Regions from separate parts of the Alteromonas sp. CNT1-28 genome, predicted to be linked through region 3. Evidence: predicted binding sites of a transcription regulator. Region 3 holds the regulator's gene; each other region holds the start of a gene.

Region 1 (6,890 bases), on a different contig from region 3:
CAACGATTGATGCTGTTGGGCCGCTAATGCCCGTATCGACTTCATCGAAAATCATAGTAGGGGTAGCGTGATGGCCGCTCGCGATAACCTGAATAGCCAGTCCTATACGAGAAAGTTCACCACCTGATACGACTTTTTCTAATTTGTCTGCATCTTGACCAGGGTTGGTAGACACTTTAAATTCTACGGTATCTAGACCTGTGCTCACAGGCTTCTTAAGTTCGTCGTATTGAATCTGAATATCCACTTTTGCGTGGGGCATATTCATTTGGCGAATTTGCACTTCAATATCTTCGCTTAGCTTACCAGCAGCACGTTGCCTGCTCTCAGAAAGCGCTTTGGTCGCGGTTAAATACGTTGCTCGTGCTTCTTCTACTTCGCTTTCAAGCGTACCTAACAGTGTTTCCTGTTCCGATAAAGCATTGAATTCTGCGGCTAGCTCTTGATGATGCTGATAAAGTCCTTCTGGCATCACAGTATGTTTACGGGCAAGTTCCATCGCCTTCGCATAGCGCGCCTCAACTTGCTGTAAGCGAAGTGGATCGATCTCTAAGTGATCGCAGTAGCTACGTAGCTCTCCTGCCGCTTCTTCTACTTGAATTGCTGCATCATTAAGCATTGCAATGATTGGCGTTAAACTAGCGTCGTGCGTCTCTAATTCGCCTAAACGTTCAATACTGCCTTGTATAACTGACAGAGCGTTGCCTTCATCGCTTTCATATAAATTGTATACGCTGGTCTGTGCTTGCTCTAAAAGGCTTTGCCCGTTACTCAGGCGTTTGTGCTCTATTTCTAACTCTTCAAATTCACCCTCTTCAATGGCGAATTCATCAAGTTCTTGAACCTGATAAGTTAACAGCTGAATTCTGTCTTCGCGCTGCTGGGCTTGTTCTTGAAGCGCCTTTAACGTGCGCTGCTTATCACGCCAAAGAGAGTAGGTTTCTCTAACTTGCACTAATATGTCGTTGTGCTTAGCGTAACCATCGACTAATTCCCTTTGATGGTCTTCTTTCAGCAACTGTAGGTGAGTATTTTGACCGTGAATGGCTAACAAAAACTGGCCTAAGCCTTTTAACTGCTGAAGTGAGGCGGGAATACCGTTGATAAAAGCTTTTGAACGGCCTTCCTTTGAAATAACTCTGCGAATAAAGCAGCTATTCTCATCTTCATCTGAGGTGAGCTCATGTTCATCGAGGAAGGCTTTAGCTAATACATTGCCGTTTAAAGAAAAGTGAGCAATGATCTCCGCTTTTGCGCTGCCTTTTCGCACCGCATTGGCATCAGCGCGCTCGCCTAAGCACAAACTTAAAGCATCAATGGCGATGGATTTACCTGCACCGGTTTCGCCGGTTATAGCAGTCAACCCGTTTTCCAGTTGAACCGATAATTGTTTTACAACAGCAAAATTTGAAATAGAAAGATGCGCTAACATAACCACACTCGAAAAAGTTGAACATGATGATATATACAGTAACTGATAATATATACAGTATTTGTGTTGTGTAAAGTTAAGTCGTAAAAAATTTATTTAAAAATAACCGATGTGGATGATAAGTTTCATAAAATCAGATATATAGATTGTTTATTGTGAAGGGGGGTTATGAGTAACCTATATTTGAACTCGCCGTGGAGGGGGAATTGAAAGAGGCTGTGTAGGTTGAAAGAACAGTAGTGAAGTGCTCCTATGAAGTAAACCGATTTCTTGAATACATGCAGAGTAGTTTGCCGTTCTGACTACCTTTGGTTTTATTAAGACAAACAGTAAAAAGGAGAGCCGAAGCTCTCCTTAATATTACAACTTTAATCTATTGCAGATAGTTCGGATTACAATCTGCAAACACAGCGAACGTATTCTATTGCTGTAACTCACCGCTGCCAGACTCAATGTGTGCGCGCACAAACCACTGAAACTGTTCTAAATCCGCAAGTTGGCCGGTAATCATATCTTCCGATACTGGGTCAATTTCACCTAAAAGCTCTAACGCTTTTCTATGGTCACCATTTACACCGTCATATACGGCATCCAGCGCCTTAAGGTGGTCAAGTACTAAACCTTTACCCAACTCATAATCGTTCCAGCTGCGACCTTCAACAATGGCTTTTGGTGTACCTTTCGGTACGCCACCTAATGTAGCAATTCGCTCTGCAATTGTGTCGGTCATTTCGCGTACCGCATCTACCTGCGGGTCCAACATTTCATGCACACCGATAAAATTTGGTCCTACTACATTCCAATGAATGTGCTTCAACGTTAACTGTAAATCTAATAGTGCAACCAATCGCTGATCCAATACCTTGATTGTTTTGGCAGCTGCATCGTTATCCATTCCAGGGGCTGTAAATTTGATATTGGTGTTACTCATGATATCTCCTATTGAATGCAAATAAGTCAGCGGGATGCGAAACATCATTTAGGCCAAATAACAAAGACCGTGTGCTGACGACTTGTTGTAATAGGTGCAACAGGTATGCCGAAAACTTATATTTCTATAAGTCTTGGTTTTCGTTAAGGAAATTAGAGAAGATTAAAAAATCTTTATTTTTCAAGCCTGTAGCAATCAAGAAAATGCTACAGGCTTATGTAATAAATGCACACGGAATCAACTAAATGGAGCAGGGAGGTTAATAAAGCTTACTACCCCAACCTAACTTTTTACGAAGTACATTGAAGTAGCTGTAGCCCTTAGGGTGAACAAGATGGAGTTTGTCTACGCTTTTGTTTATTCGAATTTCATCGCCAGGTAGCACCGGCAGAACAATATGGCTATCGCAACTTACTTGTAGCGAGTCACTATTAACCTTTGATACTTTCATCGATACCTGACTGTCAGCATCAACAACGATTGGACGGCTGCTAAGTGTGTGAGGAAACATGGGGACTAAAGTTAGCGCATCTAGCTTAGGCATTATAATAGGGCCGCCCGCTGATAAAGAGTAAGCCGTTGAACCTGTGGGTGTGGCTACTATTAATCCGTCGCTGCGCTGACTGAATACAAATTGCTCATCGATGTAAATTTCAAATTCCATCATATGGGCAACTTTTCCGTGGTGAAGTACCACTTCGTTTACAGCAGAGTTGTTACTTTTAAGCTTTTCGTGTCGATAAACTTCTACTTCAAGTAAGAAGCGCTCTTCTACTACGCATTCACCGTTAAAAATAAGGTCAAGTTGTTGAACAATATCATCGGGGTGGATATCAGTTAAAAAGCCGAGATTTCCGCGGTTTACACCGACAACGTGAATGTCAAAGCGAGCGAGCACACGTGCTGCACCAAGCATGCTGCCGTCACCGCCTACCACAACGGCAAGGTCAGCCTCTTTGCCAATAGTGACAAGGTTACAGCTTTTGAAGTTTTCGGTTTCAAGCTCTTCAGCAATACTTTCCTCAACCAATAATTTACAGCCTTTTGCCAATAAATAGTCGGCAAGAATGTTCAGGCTGTCGTGGGTTGCAGCGTGCTGAGGTTTTCCAATTAAAGCAACGGTTTGATAGGGCATGGAATGCTAATGTCCTTTCATTTCCAATGGTTGGACATTAGCATAGGTTTTTTGCAAAAGAAAAGCGTAAAACGGCACACAGCGCAAGGTTTAGCGATCTTCTAACCGATTATAGTCGAGAAGACCGCCTTCAATAGGATAGCGCTCGCTTGACCATTGCATTAATTTATCACTAAACGCCCAAAAGTTAGGGTTGGTTCGGCGCATGCCAACATCGTCGAGCAGGGCTTTGTAATCGGCTTCGCTTTTAATGGATTTAAGCTTCTCAATCGAAGACGTTATCTCTGAGGCATTGATATACCAGAATGCGTCAGGGTAACTGCCCAACAAACCATGAACTAGCGTGATGGAATCTTTAGAAGGCTCTCGGTTTTCCTCTTCTTCAAATAGGCTATTTACATTGTAATGCGCGCTATTTCTAAGGGCAGTGAATACATCAATATTGTCTGGGTTTTTGTCGTCTTGAATCACAATCATGGTAGTTTCAGGCATCAACGTCGCTTGTTGAGCAGGAAGTGAATCTAAGCGCTCTAATGCTTCGAACTGTTCAGCTGATAGCAAACGTTTATTGTAGGTTGAGGCGTTCGGTTGAACCTTGGCCAAGTATTGCGATAACAATTGATAAAGTTCTTGTTGAGGATTATCTGTTTCGAACGCTATGCCAGAAGGTTGTTCGAAACTGTTGATATCACCTTCCAAATAATCGGTAAGTTCAGGGCTTGCGTTTTGATACCAATCGTCAAGAAGGTCATGGCGGGTAGTTGGAGGAAGTAGATTAAGGAAGTTCGATTCACCTTCCATGCGCAAGAAATCCATATACAAACGGGTCAATAACTGATGGCCATAATTGCCGTAAACATCAAAGCCAGCCACAAGTAAATAGTGAATGCGCTCTAACAAGGCATAGTCAATCACCCATGCTGTTTTAGTGGGCTGGCCAACCATCCCTTTAACAACTGTGGCATTATCGAAATGACGAAATACGGTTAAGCTGGCATTGGTATTACCGCCGTCGCCATCCCATATACTCGACACACTCAAATGCTCTTCATTTTTGAATTCATTGTTCAAAAAGGTGGTTCTTGCACGCATATATTCGCCTTGGCGCTTTGCGTATTTAACCCAGTTTACCGCAAGGGCTGAGCTATCTTTTTCAGCGGGAAGGTGGAGGTTTTCTTTTTGAGAAGCGTAAAAAGCATTTACTTTTTCAGATGCTGCAATGTCTGGGTCGACAAAGAACACCCAGAATCGATCGTTAATGACGTTAAGCGCGACTTGTCCTCTGCACACGGGACCTTTGATATAACCCATAATGGTGTTTTGCGCGCGCTCAAGCATAAATCGATAACGACTTTCTACTGGCAATAAGGTAAAGGCCGTTAATGGGTTGGCTGCCACCTGGGGGTTGTATGATGGCAATGTTTCTACAGAAAATTCTGCGTCGACAAACCACGATTGCCATTTATCCATCAGTGTTTTATTAATGGCGTACGCTTGATGTGTTTTACTCACAATAGTTGAATGCACTGGCTGTAGACGATAGTAAACGCGCTCGACCTCCGGGTCGTCGAAGGGTCTGCGAGTAGCAATAATATCTAACGCTTGTCCGGGTGGTGTACGCGAGCGCACTAGATTAAAAAACTGAGGCGTTTTACCTTTTTCTGAAATATCTTCGAAATAGAGGTGAGACGTAAACAAGTGTTCGTAAATATAGCGTGCGGAAAGCTGCATCTTGTTGCTATCCCCATTAAGCCATACTTCCAAATCAGTTATGTTCTCATTCAGTTCTTGTGAGAGCGCTTTGGTTAAAGGTAACGGCGCACCATGGTTTAACCACTGAATGAGTGTAGAGTGCTCTGCATCCGACAGGGCTGGCAGTGCGTAGGGCATGCCTCCCAGGGGCTGGCCTGCTATGTACCCGCCCATTTCATCTATTGTTGGGCATTGGTTTTGTCGATTTAAGCTTATATCGAAATTGTCACCTAAATGAGCGGTGTTGGGCAAAGGGTGCTGTTTTTTTAGCAAAAGCATTTGCGCTAGCACCGAAGATTGGGTCGGCGAAGCGTTAGGTTTTTCTTTCGATTCGAGCACGTCGAAAAAGCCACGCTCTCGCCATGCGTCTACGTTGTGGGCGTCGAGAAACATTCTATTGGGTTGGGCAGCGGTGAGTCGTGTGCCTTCATAGACTTTTTCTTTGTTAGCACCTCTGGCTATACCTTCTGGAGATGTCATCTTTAGTTGGCATGGCGCATCGTAACAGGCGTGGCAGACAACACAGCGCTGCGTTAGTACTGGGTTTACTTGTGTATCAAAGAAATTGTCGGGCAAATTCTCCATGGCGGGCATGACGTTGTTTGATGAAAGTAAAGGAGCGTCAGGTTTCGGCCATTGCCATATCGCTATAGCGATAATTGCTATAAGCAACGAAATCATACCGAGTTTCTTCATAATCGTAGTCCACAGAAAAGTTCTAATCAGTTTATCACTCATTTCACGTACGGTGATATTAATAATTAACCATTAACGCTTGGCAATGGAAACAACCACGCATTTGTATGTATTTGGAGGAAAGCTGGAGAGGTAGTGGGGCGGTAACATTATTTTTACATTGTCATTGCTTTGGGCGTTGTACTAGGTATGCTGATGAAAAGAATTCGCAGCGAGGGAAACATGTCTCATCAAATTATTCTGCCAAGAGTGATGCACATAGGGAAAGGGGCGAGTCAGCGGGTTGCTGAAACGCTAAAAGGACTCAACTGCCATAAACCTTTACTGGTTACCGATAAGGTAATGGTTGAGTTGGGATATAGTGCTGCCATGGTACAGGTGCTGGAAGAGGCAGGAATAAGCGCCGATGTATTTTCAGATACGGTGCCAGAGCCCACGGTGAGGTCTATTTATCGCGGTGTGGATGCGTTCAAAACCCACGCTTATGACAGCATCATTGCTTTAGGTGGTGGAAGCCCCATCGATAGCGCAAAAGCCATCGCTATTTTGGGTAAGTACGGCGGCGAAATGCGTGACTACAAATTCCCGCGGGTTGTAGATGAAGCGGGACTGCCGATCATTGCTATTCCCACAACAGCGGGAACGGGCTCAGAAGCAACGCGATTTACCATTATCACCGACGAAGATACCACAGAAAAAATGTTGTGTGTTGGTTTAGGGTTTATGCCAACGGCAGCCTTGGTCGATTATTCATTAACGCAAAGTTTGCCTGCCCGCGTGACAGCCGATACAGGCATTGATGCGCTTACTCACGCTATTGAAGCGTTTGTTAGCCGCAAAGCCAATCTTTACAGTGATGCACAGGCGTTATCAGCCATGGCGTTAATTGCGCCTAATCTGCGTACGGTATTTGCAGACCCAACAAATGAAACGGCGAGAGAATC
Region 2 (6,890 bases), on a different contig from region 3:
GCCTCTAGTTCGTGACTTTTAAGCGATAGCTGCTGTAATTGTTCAACATTGGTGTAGCTTTTGTCTGAACGGTTTTCCACGATAAGCTGAGACGATGCTTCACTTAAGCCTTTAATAAGCTTAAGACCAAGCTGAATGTATTTTTCTTGGCCTTGTACCACCAGAGAATGCTCAACGTCAGACTGGTTAACACAAGGCGCTTCTACCCGTATGTGGTGACGCTTAGCGTCTTGAACTAACTGAGACGGAGAATAAAACCCCATGGGCCAGCTATTTAACAGCGCTACGTAGAACTCAACGGGAAAGTAAAACTTCAACCAGCAAGACACATAAGCTAATACGGCAAAAGATGCTGAGTGCGATTCAGGAAAGCCGTAACCTGCAAAGCCTTTTATTTGTTCAAATAAGTTGTGGGCGAACGTATTGTCATAGCCTTTGTCCGTCATACCTCTAATAAGCTTGTCTCTGAACTCAAAAATTCTACCGTCTTTTTTCCAGCTCGCCATGGCGCGACGCAGTTGATCGGCTTCTCCGCCACTGAAGCCAGCTGCAACCATGGCAAGCTGAATCACTTGCTCTTGAAAGATAGGCACGCCCATGGTGCGAGACAGAACTTTCTCCACATCTTTAGATGGGTAGCTAATGGTTTCGTTACCGTGTCGGCGTATCAAATAAGGGTGGACCATATCACCCTGAATCGGACCTGGCCGTACAATGGCTATTTGTACGACCAAATCGTAATAGCGACGAGGTTTGAGCCTTGGCAGCATAGACATCTGAGCCCGTGATTCTATTTGAAAAACGCCTACCGTATCGGCCCGACAAATCATATCGAAAACCTGTTTGTCATCTCCAAGCTTAGTAATGAACGGAATACTGGTTTCAACAGGGTATTGTTTATTGATAAGAGAGAATGCGCGGCGTATAGCGCTTAACATCCCAAGCGCCAGTACATCCACTTTTAAAAGGCCTAAGGTTTCAATGTCGTCCTTATCCCACTGAATAATAGTGCGCTCTTCCATCGCGGCGTTCTCGACAGGAACAAGATCGTAGAGCGGCCCTGCGCTAATAACAAAACCACCTACGTGTTGCGACAAGTGTCGGGGCGTGCCGAGTAAAGCTTCGGTAAGGGTAATTAACTGCAGTACTCTAGGCTCCTCAGGATTTAGCCCAAGCCCTGCCAGTTGAGATTTCCACGGAATAACGCTGTCTCGGCGATTAATCTGCTTTACCACAAAATCAAGCTGTGATTCGCTAAAGCCCAGCGCCTTGCCCACATCTTTAAACGCTGACTTGAAGCGATAGCAAATAACCGTAGCCGCGATAGCGGTTCTTTCCCGGCCGTACTTTTGATAAATGTATTGGATGACCTCTTCACGGCGTTGATGCTCAAAATCCACATCAATATCTGGCGGTTCGTTACGCTCTTTGGAAATAAAACGCTCGAACAGCACACTTATTTGCCTTGGGTCTACTGCGGTTATTTCCAAGCAATAGCACACTACCGAGTTGGCCGCAGAGCCGCGCCCTTGATACAAAATACGTTGTCGCTTGGCAAACTGAACAATGTCGTAAATGGTTAAAAAGAAATACTCATACTCTTGCTCGGCAATAAGCGTAAGTTCTTTTTCTATGGTTTGGCGAATATCAGGGGTTATACCTTCAGGAAAGCGCACTTTTATACCGGCCTCTACACGTTCCCGCAAATACGAAGTGGGCGTATACCCTTCAGGTACAAGCTCCGCAGGATAGTGGTAGCGCAGCTCTTCTAAAGAAAATGTGAATCCGTGAGCAAGGGCATTGGTATTGGCAATCCATTTTTCAGGGTAAAGCTTCTTAATTTTTTGTACGGTTCGCAGACTACGCTCTGCATTACTCAACGCATCCCGACCTATTTTGTCTACACTGGTATGCACGTTAATAGCATGCAATACATGTTGAAGCGGCAGTCTGTCAGCGTGATGCATGAGTACACCTGTACAGGCAATAACAGGAAAAGGATAGGCAGACTGCAGATGATTGTAATGCGCAAACCTGTGGTGATCCCTTCCGTCTAATAGGCGCTGAGCGCCAATATAGGCATCAATGCTCGGGTGTTTTTGCAGCCATTCAGCCCAATGCTTGTCTTTAGCTTCTTTGCCGCTTGGTAGCCAAATGAATTTGCAATGGCGAATGGTACGCAAGTCCCACTCAGCTAGTTGGTATTCACCTTTATCAGAGCGACGCCTCGCGTTAGTAATAATTCGGCATAGTTCGCTATAGGCTGCTTTGTTCGGGCACAACAGCACAAAAGATAAAGTGTCATCAAATACAAAGTAACTACCCACAATAAGCGTAATCGGTAGGCCCTGATGCTTAATTTCGTCGAAAGCCCGTACCACTCCCGCTACTGAGCATTCATCGGTAATGGCAAGTGCGTCGTAACCAAGGAAAGAAGCCGTGGTAACAAGCTCTGCGGGGGAAGAGGCACCGCAAAGAAAACTATAATTGCTTTGGCAAAAGAGCTCACTGTATTTCATGATATTGCCTTTACCTTTTTCTTTAACCGCATACCGCTAGCAAAAAAGGCCCTGCACCCACCAGCGGCTCTCTTCATCTTTAAACACTAAAAGCTTTACGCATTGCTCAGTTTGGGCGATGAAATAATCACGCTTTGTTGGGCTGTCATGCCACCACTCGCTATGTAATCGCACGGGGCCAAAGCAAATTTGGGTAGCCTGAATAAGCGGTTTAGGTACATCAAAAGTGAAGGTGGGCGTAATGTCACTGCTATAAGCATAATTACGGGTGCAGTTACCGGTGCTCGACTCCGTCACCGTCATATATTCAAACTGATGGCTGTCGGCAGCGCGAGGTTGAAACGTACTGTTATCGCCTAGCTTCGCGTTTAAGCGCCCAATTAATTGCTTTTGTGCAATATCGTTAAATCTGTCGCTAAAAAAGTCGCCATTCTGCGTATCCATTTCTTCAAATTGCTGACAGGTAAGCGCAATGGCTGTAGCTGGCTCAGGCAACACCAGATTCTCAGTTTTAAGACTAAACAAGGGCAGCCAACTTTGTACTGAAGACTGAGGCAGTGCCGAACGTATATTAATATCCATTACAGGTGCTTCTCTGAAATGAATATGTACACTGATGCTGGATGTATATAAGTTTCTTGCCCGTAAATAGTGAGACAAATGCTCAAACTGCTGGCTGACAAAAGGGGTTAGATGCTGCGTGTTTTCAATATCAAAAGGCAATAGGATAAAGTTATCGAAGTGCTCCAAAGGCCTAAATAACGTAACCCGTGGAAAGGTTTCTCCCCTTAACGCAGTAAGATACATAATAGTGTTATTGTCAAAGCGCCGACCCAGTTCTTGTACCGGCATTGCCAACAGCTGTTGTACGCAGGAAACGCCCACCCTTGCCAACGAGTCAATGACTTTAGGTGATAGAGCCGTAATAGAAAGCGGGCACGTACTTAGCGCTTTTTTTATGTCATCGGATGTATGCAAGTAGGTATTAAATTTATGAAGCGCTAATACTTTTGCGGCCTCAATTGTCCATGCGCTAGCAAAATGATAGCGAATATTTGCTTCAGCCAGAGCTTGAGTTAATGTTTTCCACAGTGGCGTATGGCCGCCATAGTAATGAGTTAGGTTATCTAGCCTTACTGCCAGACCGCTGACACTATTCGAGTGAATGTGGTTGTCTAATACGATGTCAGAAGCCAGTGGGTAAAGCCGATGGGCTAACTGCGTCAGCATATGCTTTTCGGCTTCTTCACTGAAAGGCAGAATATGTACGTAAGGGCATAGCGCCGCCGCTTGAGCTAGCCCATGCCCAATTTCAATGCCTTCTTTTTTCGCAATATCATTACACTGCGTAATTTTGTTTGTTTTACTGCAGTACACTGCAACGGGAGTATTCGACGCTAACGCTGAATACTGGTTGTTAGTTTCGTGCTTCGGCAATTGGCTATGTGCACGCTTACTTCTAGCCGCTTTGATATGGCTGTCTAAAGTAAGTTGATAGCAATGAATATAAGCCCACAGCATCATTAGCTCACAGAGTGTAATGCCTGATCGGAAAGCGTGTTGTGTGCCATGGCCCATTTAATGGCGTGATTGTCGGGGGTCCACCGATGGGATATAACAATGTTATCTTTGGGCCACCCATGACGCTGCTTGCGTATGTTCACCGCCAAAGCGTGGGGTTTACCTTTTAGCGCAATATCCAACGTAATGGGTAATGCACTGTCGCTTTCATTCGACAGGTTGGCTTGTGAATCACTTGAGCTGGCCTTCGGGTAACCTAACTGTGAGGCCTGCTGTTGCGGTGGAGTATACAGTAAGCACAGCGCATCATTATGCGTTGCCGCTACCTGCAGGCGTCGCGCTTCTTTTTGATTTACAGCATTACTCCACAGCACTACGCAGTGGCAAGCCGTACTTTTTAAACATTGCTCTGCTGCCCACAACGACTCTTGTTCAGAACCTGGTTTTACTACCAGCACTTGTTGCGCTTTAAGCCCCAAATTTTCTAACCACGGCGACTGTAGTAGCCCGGGAGGGTTAATAAATACCACCAGCTTATGCGTACGGTGTTGGCATATAACCTGTTTAAAGAGTGAAAGTTCACCCATGCCGGTTAACGAAGAGATACGGACAAGGCCTGTAGATGTAACGCCACCGTTAAGTGCTTTATCCAGACGCGGAAAACCCAGTGAAAACTTGGTTTCACTTTGTCTCTGATCTCTGGCCCGCCAAATATGCGGGTGGTTATTAAGCACGGATAACGATTTATTCATGGCACTCAAAATAAACTGTATTTTTATACAGTATTATAGTGCCGCAATAACCCTTTTCAAGACAAAAGGTTTTTGACTTGTTGTTTTAAACGCTAACTTACTGATTAGTTTGGAAAGGTAAAAAGATTAAACTTTTAAAAGAGTGGGAACATGGCTAGGGTCGCAGGCCTTACTACATAGCAAAGCAGACGACCCTGCCATACAGTTAGCGCTGTATAAGCGCTAACGAGAGACATAGAGTAAAATGTTACTCTTCAGATGGTTCTTTTTGAGCCTTTGTAGTCGTGCCACTTACTGTTGCTGTAACGGTTTGGCAAAAAGCAATGAAGCCGTCGGCCGTATTTTTTGACCACACCATACGTACGTTGCTAGGGAGTGCTTTCACCACCTCACGAATTTCCTCAAGCGTCACTTCTTCATTAAGCAGCACCTTATTCAGTGACTCCTCAAATGACATCCCTTTCTCACAACAGGCCATGACGATAGTCGAAAAGTTGCGCATAAGCGGGTGCAGCGCATTGTATTGAGTTTGGTCGATAAGGCGGCTTTTATAGGCGCTTTCAATACGCGCAGTAAGATTTTTCTCCAACGCATCTGTAACAAGAACAAGGTTGCGATAAGCATACGTAACCTTGTTGTTGGTCTGTTTATTCGAGTGACGCAATAGCGCCAGCTCTTTCTGTAAATTCTGCGCTCGCAGCACAAAGTAAATTAAAAACAGGATAAGTAATCCAATAACACCAAATGCAACGATCATGTTTATTGTGCCTTTTGTTCTTCTATAAACGTATTGATGTTTTGCTCCAAGATAAACAATGGAACTGAGCCGTTTTCTAACACGGCGCGGTGGAATTTACGCACATCAAAACGCTCGCCTAATGCTTTCTCTGCCTTCTTGCGAAGGCCTTTAATTTTGATTTCACCAATCTTGTAAGACAAGGCTTGCGCTGGCCAAGAGATATAGCGGTCTATTTCAGTATTTACGTTGTGTTCTGAAAGCGCGGTGTTTTCCATCATATAATCAACCGCTTGTTGACGACTCCAGCCCATCGTGTGCATACCGGTATCCACAACCAAGCGACACGCACGCCACATTTCGTAGCTTAAGCGACCGAAGTTGTCGTACGGCGTTTCGTAAATACCTGCTTCAATACCCAAAAACTCAGAGTACAGACCCCAGCCTTCACCAAACGCTGAAATATAGGTGTTACGACGTACCATAGGTAAGTCTTCAAGCTCTGCTGCCAACGATATTTGAAGGTGATGGCCAGGCACTGCTTCGTGTAAGGTCAGTGCAGGCAATGCATACAAAGGGCGCTTATCGAGGGCATACGTGTTTACCCAGTAATATCCTGGCTGATCATCGCGGCTGGGATGAATGTAACGGCCCGTTGTATATTTGGGCGCGATAGCGTCTGGTACAGGCGCTACACCGTAGGGTGTTCTTGGCAGATACTCAAAGAGCGAAGGAAGTTTTGCGTCCATTTTCTTTGCAATAAACGACGCCTCTTTTAGTAAATCTTCAGCGCTGGTGGCATAGAATTGCGGGTCTTCGCGTAAAAACGTAATGAATTCGTTAATGTCGCCATCAAAGCCAAGCTCATCCACAATTTGCTGCATTTGCGCGCGAATGCGTTTTACTTCAGACAACCCTAAATCATGGATTTCCTGAGGCGTCATATCCGTGGTGGTGTAATGCTTGGCTCTATTGGCGTAATACGCCACGCCATCAGGCCAGTTATTCGCGGCAATATCTTCACGGGCATTAGGAATGTATTCATCTACCATGAAGTCGTAGAACATTTGATACGCAGGCAATACGCTGCTGGTTATGGCAGCATTGCCTTGCTCCGTTAGCGCTGATTTTTGCTCGGCAGTAAAGTACTCTGGAAAACGGGTAAATGGAGAATAAAAGCCACTGTCCTCGGCATTTTCAACAATGTATGACGCCACCGAGTTCTCAAACCCTTTCAGCACGACTTTAGGCTGCGTGTAGTCTTCTTTTAGCGCCTGTTTCATATACGCAATTTGTTGGTCAAAATAAGGCTTAAGCGCATTTAGGCGGCTAATGTAGGCCTGATAATCTTCTACGCGCTTA
Region 3 (6,890 bases):
CAGCCCTTTTTAGATGCATTGGCTGGCTTGTTCTACGCAGTAGAGCTTGAGGAAGCCCGAGCCGTTGCTGAAGAGAAGCTTAGGCATTTGGCGATGACCGATTCTTTAACGGGCCTTTATAACCGACGCGCGTTCCTTGACGAGTGCATTTCATTTTCAGAACAACATTGTCGTGGATGTGTTGCTATCGTCGATATTGATCACTTCAAAAAAGTAAACGATACCTACGGTCACGATGCTGGAGATCAGGCGCTTATTGCTGTTGCGAGAAAAATAGCTAAACATAATCAAGCGCCAAATGTCGTGGCTCGATTAGGAGGAGAAGAGTTTGCAATAGTCATGATAGGTGACAAGAAAGCAGAGATCCATAGGCAGCTAGAAGCACTGCGCATTGCTGTTGAAGAAGGAAGGGTGACCTACAAGACAGACACGATGAATTTATCGATCAGCATCGGCGCAACATTTATCAAAGACACCTTTGAGGCGGATTTCAGCGCCCTCTTATCGCTTGCTGACAAGGCGCTGTACAGAGCCAAGGAGCAGGGCAGAAACCAAGTCGTATGGGATGAATAATAATAGTACGTGGCTTCGCCTACATTAAATATAAGCGTATACGCTCAAGGCGCTGTTGCTAGATTGATAAAGTTAAGTTATAAAAAACGAATATTTTATTAAACTTAATAATCAGGCTTGTTTTGAGCTTTTAACTAAAAAGCCGACATGCCTTTTAAATCAGGGACGATGTATGAAAACTTCGCGCTTGGGTTTTTCTGGCCTTTTTTCTCTTTTAGCTCTAACTGCGTGTGGTGGTGGAGGTGGCTCTGATTCTTCTCCACCTACAAACCCACCACCTCCACCTGAGCCGACAGCACTAGAAATTTTATCAAATCCTTTAGATTACTCAGAGTCACGACTAAACTCGGCGGCAACCACCTATGCTGATGCGAACTACAGTGGAGAAACGAAAGTCTCTACTGTGGATATCAGCGCAGTACAAGAGGTTTACATCACGCTCTTTGGTGACAATACAAGTGGCTCACCCTATGTAGATCAATATGATATCTACACCTTCCTAGATGAGAACGGCAACGTTGAAGGTACGACCGAGTGCTATGAATCAGGATCAGTAACATACTCAGGTAAGCTTGATGAAGACACGGGTAAAGGAACGATTACTGTAGACTATGATCAGTGCATTCAATATTACGACTCCACTCGGTATGACGGACAATTTTCGCTAGTTATTACTGACGCAGGTGAAAACAGCTCCGAAGTAACGTCTTATTTCACTACTTTGTCTATGCTAGACGGTGGCGTGCGCACAACATTAAAAGGCTACTTAAGTGTTGATTTTCGCTACCGCCCACAAACAGGTACGTTTTATGAAGAGACGAGGCAGTATCTTACTGTCACGCACAATGGTGAAACTTACAAGGTCAGTGGCACATCAGCAGAAGGGGTGACAAACAACACCTTCGTGTCTGAACTTAATGGTTCAATCTACATTGCGTCTAAAGGCAAATTGGACTTTGCATATTCTTCTGATCAGGGCGACCTTCCCTATTCGTCATCTGGCTCGCTGGTCGTAAAAGGAGATAAAACGGCTGGAATTGACGTTATTGATGGCGCAGTTCGCTATGGCGAAGATAACAACGGCGATGATATTTACGATGTAGGTGTATACTTTAATAATCTAACAGCGTTTGCCAGCGGAAATCATACTGGCCTTGCGCTTTCAGATATCGATGCGATATCCGTACCTCCTGTAGTGAATCAGCCTTATTACTATGCCTATGAGACTGTCTATACCACAGATGAAGTCACCGTTGAGCCTGGCTACTATCATGATTCAGATACTCCCGACTCAGAGCTGGTGATTTCGTTTCGCTGGTATGTAAATGGTGTAGTCCTTGACGATGTTAATGGTACCACGCTGCCACCTTACAGCGCAGTCTTCGGTGATGAAGTTAAAGTTACCATGGTGGTGTCAGACGGTATTAACGTTGTTGAATCCCAGCCTACTTTCGTTGAGATCGGCAATTCTCCTATGACGCTCACTGCATCGAACATGCCTGAAGTAGTAACTGCGGGCGGATACGTAGAGTTTACCGTATCGATGAGTGACCCAGACAGAGTTGACGATGACGTCGCGGGAGAGCTTATTTCAGCGCCTCCCGGTGCTTCGTTAAATGCGGAAGGTCTGATGACCTGGAATGTACCTGCGAATCAACTTTTCAACGCTCAAACTTATATGTTTAGTTTCGCTAGCTTAGACGGAACTGAATCCCAACAAACGCTCGAAATCACTTCTTATGCGGACAAGGCCCCGGCTTATGCTCGTACTACTGTGATGACACCAATTTATAATCACGGCTTTGCTATTGCTTCGACCAATGGTGTAAGTGAACTTATCACGGTAAATGCTCGCAACGTGGGCGCATTTTCGCTAGAAGGCAATACGCTTAAAAATACCTATGTGTATCCGTATAAACTGCCAACTAAAGGCGAAATTAGAAGCGTGCATACCCAAGATGTTGATGGTGACAATAATGATGAAATCTACCTTCTTACTCAACAGGGATTGTCTGTAATAAAAGACCGCGAAAGTAACGCAGAAGCGGTGTTTATTATTGAAGATAGTATTATTTCTGGCTTATTTTACGACATCAATGGTGACGGAGTTGATGAAGTTGCTTATTTATATGGGAGCGAATATTACAATGCGACTTCTATTGCCATTGTAGATGTTCGCACAGGTGAGCAGTTGCAACAGTACGATATTGACGGCGTCAATAACCTTGCTTTTGGTAACGTAGATGATGACGCATCGATAGAAATGGTAACGAACAATGGTTATGTATTTGATATCGAAAGCGGTGCCAACCAATGGCTATACGGTAGCGGGTTCAGCGACGCATTTGTTGTGCTGGGTGATATGAATAACGATGGTGTAGATGAAATCATCGGTGCCGATAGTTGGAATGATATCTCAATCTACTCAGCAGTATCGAAAAGCAGTTTGGCAACGGCGGAACATGGTGACATTTGTGATATCGCCTATAGTAAAGAAAGCCCAGCTACAGAAGGAATAGTGGTTGTCTCCGAGTGTCAGTGGGGACAAGTTAGAGGTTTTGCATTAGAAGCGGGACAAATCTCTGAGCAGTGGGCTCTTAACCACAACACTTACAGTGGCATGTCACTTCTCATTGACGATTTAGACAATGACAATGTGGACGACATTATTTGGACTGGTGAGAATCAAATTTTAGTAGCGCAACAAGATGCCAACGGTGAATATGCCTTGTCAGATATAAAAGGTGCGCCGCGCGCGAGTAGATATCATGCCGCGGGTTGGGCACCTTATGGCGATAATGATGAAAGAGCCGTCTTTGTTAGCGATACAAGTAGTTACGAATCATCTATTCAGATTTTATCGGTAGATAAAGAGGATAACTTTGCGATAAGTGCTGAGGTTGGCGAAGATGTCTATAACTATAGCAAACCGGTCGTTACAGACTACAACAATGACGGTGTGGGTGAGTTACTAATAGGGGCACTGGATTATAGTTCGTCGTTTAATGTCGTGAGACTTACAGATAACGCTATTCAGTGGACACTGAACAATAATCAGAATAGTGAAATTTCGTTTATTGAAGCCATTGACGTAAATAACGATAGTTACGCCGATGCAGTTATTATTGAGAACAATCGACTTAAAGCGTTTGATATCGAGAATCAGGTGCTTATCGACTCAATCATTAACGATTTTTCAATTAATGCGCTTGCTGCCTCTGAAAAAGACGGTGTGCATTATTTTGCTGTTGGGGGCTATAGTTCGCTCAAGCTCTATAAAATGCAGGATGGTGAATTTGTTGGATTGAATGAATTGGAAACCAATTGTGACCAATTGCTCACGGTAAATTTTGATAGTGATAGCGAACTTGAATTTGCGTGTTTAAATAGAAACTACAACACCATCAATGTTTATGACGTGGCGAGCGATGCATTAGAACTCAAAGACGCTATAGCACCGTCATTCTACCCTCAATATATAGCGGCTGTTCCAACGACGTCGTCTAATCAGTCGATTCTCGCTATCTACCAGCCTAACGAGAATGACTATTCGTACAATTATTATGACAGCATCGCATATCGCGTGGTTGAGGTTGATAATAAAGGCAATGTGGTGTGGCAAAGCCCTGGACTTGGGCTCGATAATGTTGAAGGCATGCGCACACGTCAAAATAGTGATGGGGAGCTGGAGTTACAAATTAGTAACCCGAACATGGCTCTTCTCGTAAAATAAGAGGAAAGCACTTGTCGTAGGCTATTGCAGATCGCAAAAGACGCGGCAAGTGCTTGTTATTTAGTTTTAGGTGTATATACTTACAGGAACTGTATGAACAGACAGGTCTTTTATGCGCCCACTCACAGCTCGACAAACCGAAGTTTTAGAACTTATTAAAACAACCATGTTAGAAACGGGAATGCCGCCTACTCGTGCGGAAATAGCCCGTCAGCTTGGCTTTCGTTCTGCTAATGCAGCAGAGGAACATTTGAAAGCATTGGCGCGTAAAGGCGTGATTGAAATTTTGCCTGGTACGTCTCGTGGCATTAAGCTCAATATCCCTCTTGATAACGACGCACAAGAAGAAGAAGGCCTACCGTTAATTGGGCGTGTTGCAGCCGGTGAGCCGATCTTGGCGCAAGAGCATGTTGAATCGCACTACAAAGTCGATCCTGCACTGTTTCAACCCCATGCCGACTTTTTGCTACGCGTTAACGGTATGAGCATGAAAGACATTGGTATTTTAGACGGTGATCTTCTCGCTGTTCATCGCACCACTGATGTACACAACGGTCAGGTGGTTGTGGCGCGTGTAGATGAAGACGTCACCGTAAAGCGTCTAGAGAAACGCGGGCGTGAAGTATTGCTTCATGCTGAGAATGATGAGTTTGCACCAATAAAAGTTGATTTGGCGACTGAACATTTTGCGATAGAAGGCATTGCGGTGGGTGTGATCAGAAACGCTGACTGGATGTAGTATTTTAGCTTGTTTGTATAAAAGCGGCGCGTTAGCCGCTTTTTTTATGTCTTTTGTTCCTGTTTTTTTCTTCAATCTGCCAACTTAGGTTTTATCCTGCCCAGCAAACCTGTTGGTTTTCTGCGCGCTTATTTTTATCATTACTCACGTTATTCTTTCTATGAATGCTTCAAGTATTTTCCATTTTTTATTTTGAATTTTGTTTGAAATCGACATTGAGTAATCGATTACTTATTGATTTCTTAACTAGTTAGTCGAGCATTTACTTTAACCCCGTGTTCAAAATGCCTGTTTGATTCCAAGGGCATCCCACAGCAATGGCTTTCTCTTTTTGCACGTGAAATCCCCCGCGACCATTTTAGTAAATGATTAAAAATTAACCACTTCGTTAAATTTTTAATAGAAAAGACTAGACGGCACGACATTATTGCGCAATTCTTATACAGAGATTAACAAAATAATAACAATGACTCTAAATTTGTTTTACAAGTTGAGGTTATGGGTCAATCGTTCGCAAACCATTTGGTAGGGCATCGCGCAAATTAATCAGCGTCTTTGACCACGCCATTACGGAGGTGCTGAGTGAAACAACTAACGACCGTTTTCGCAAAATGGTGTTCTAGTATACCAATTTTGCTTTTTTCCCCTTTGCTTTTTGCGCAAGAAGCAAGCGAAGAAGCCTCTTCGCTTAATTTGAGACGCGGTGCTACCGACATCAGTGGGCAGGTATACGACCTCCATATGTTGATGTTCTTCATTTGTGTAGGTATCGCGGTTGTAGTTTTTGGCGTGATGTTCGCCTCAATGTATCTACATAGAAAGTCCCGTGGTGCCAAGCCAGCTAATTTTCACGAAAACGTGAAGGTCGAAATTGCTTGGACCGTTATTCCTTTCCTTATTCTTATTTTCATGGCGGTACCCGCAGCGAATACTCTAATTGCTATGGAAGACACGTCTGAGCCTGACATGACGGTGTTAGTAACAGGCTCTCAATGGAAATGGCACTACAAGTACATGGATAGCGATGTAGAGTTTTATTCTTTACTCGCCACTCAGCGCGAGCAAATAGAAAACAAATTTCAGAAAACAGATAACTACCTGCTGGAAGTCGACCGTCCCTTGGTTATTCCTACTGGGAAAAAAGTACGCTTTCTTATTACTTCTGACGACGTTATCCACTCTTGGTGGGTTCCTGACTTTGCCGTGAAAAAAGATGCCAACCCCGGCTTTATTAACGAGTCTTGGGCCAAGGTGAATGAGCCGGGTATTTATCGCGGACAGTGCGCAGAGCTTTGTGGTAAAGACCATGGCTATATGCCGGTTGTGGTAATTGCTAAAGAACCCGCCGAGTTTGAAAAGTGGATGGGCGAACAAGAAGAGATTGTTCGTAAAGCAAAAGAAGAAGAGCAGCGTCTACTTTCTATGAATATGTCTATGGATGAACTGATGAAAGAGGGCGAGCGAGTATACAACGCAACGTGCGCTGCTTGCCATATGCCAAATGGTGAAGGTTTACCTGGCGTGTTCCCGGCATTAAAAGGCAGCAAGATGGCACTAGAAGATCAGCAAGGTCACATTGACATCGTGCTGCATGGAAAGTCAGGAACAGCCATGCAAGCGTTTGGAAAAATGCTAAGTCTTAAGGAAATTGCCGCCGTAGTCACTTACGAGCGAAATGCCTGGGGCAATAAAACTGGCGATATGGTTCAAGCCAAAGATGTCAACGCAGTGGCAAACGGAAACTAGGAGCAGACAATGAGCAAAGCAACTGAAGTTATTTCGCCAGATACCTCTGCGCCTCATGACGGTCACCTACATGATGACCATGAACACCACGATCATATT

Evidence for each region. Region 3 encodes LexA, which represses DNA repair genes until DNA is damaged. Its sites were predicted from a motif close to TACTGTATNNNNATACAGTA; they were not measured.
Region 1: a site for LexA is predicted at 1,473-1,492, ahead of recN (DNA repair protein RecN). Genes of this name have one in related genera too.
Region 2: a site for LexA is predicted at 4,806-4,825, ahead of MHN02_RS17520 (recombinase RecA). Genes of this name have one in related genera too.

The regions. Positions count from the first base shown of each region.
Region 1 covers NZ_JAKREZ010000016.1:191,588-198,477, reverse strand. The annotation lists gene recN (DNA repair protein RecN) at 1-1,432, opposite strand, end outside; gene dps (DNA starvation/stationary phase protection protein Dps) at 1,854-2,363, opposite strand; gene nadK (NAD(+) kinase) at 2,623-3,498, opposite strand; gene MHN02_RS11995 (fatty acid cis/trans isomerase) at 3,589-5,931, opposite strand; gene MHN02_RS11990 (iron-containing alcohol dehydrogenase) at 6,142-6,890, shown strand, end outside.
Region 2 covers NZ_JAKREZ010000034.1:3,436-10,325, forward strand. The annotation lists gene MHN02_RS17510 (error-prone DNA polymerase) at 1-2,519, opposite strand, end outside; gene MHN02_RS17515 (DNA polymerase Y family protein) at 2,556-4,043, opposite strand; gene MHN02_RS17520 (recombinase RecA) at 4,043-4,792, opposite strand; gene MHN02_RS17525 (hypothetical protein) at 5,040-5,549, opposite strand; gene MHN02_RS17530 (DUF885 domain-containing protein) at 5,552-6,890, opposite strand, start outside.
Region 3 covers NZ_JAKREZ010000001.1:47,244-54,133, forward strand. The annotation lists gene MHN02_RS00200 (diguanylate cyclase) at 1-573, shown strand, start outside; gene MHN02_RS00205 (hypothetical protein) at 746-4,306, shown strand; gene lexA (transcriptional repressor LexA) at 4,419-5,045, shown strand; gene coxB (cytochrome c oxidase subunit II) at 5,628-6,791, shown strand; gene ctaD (cytochrome c oxidase subunit I) at 6,801-6,890, shown strand, end outside.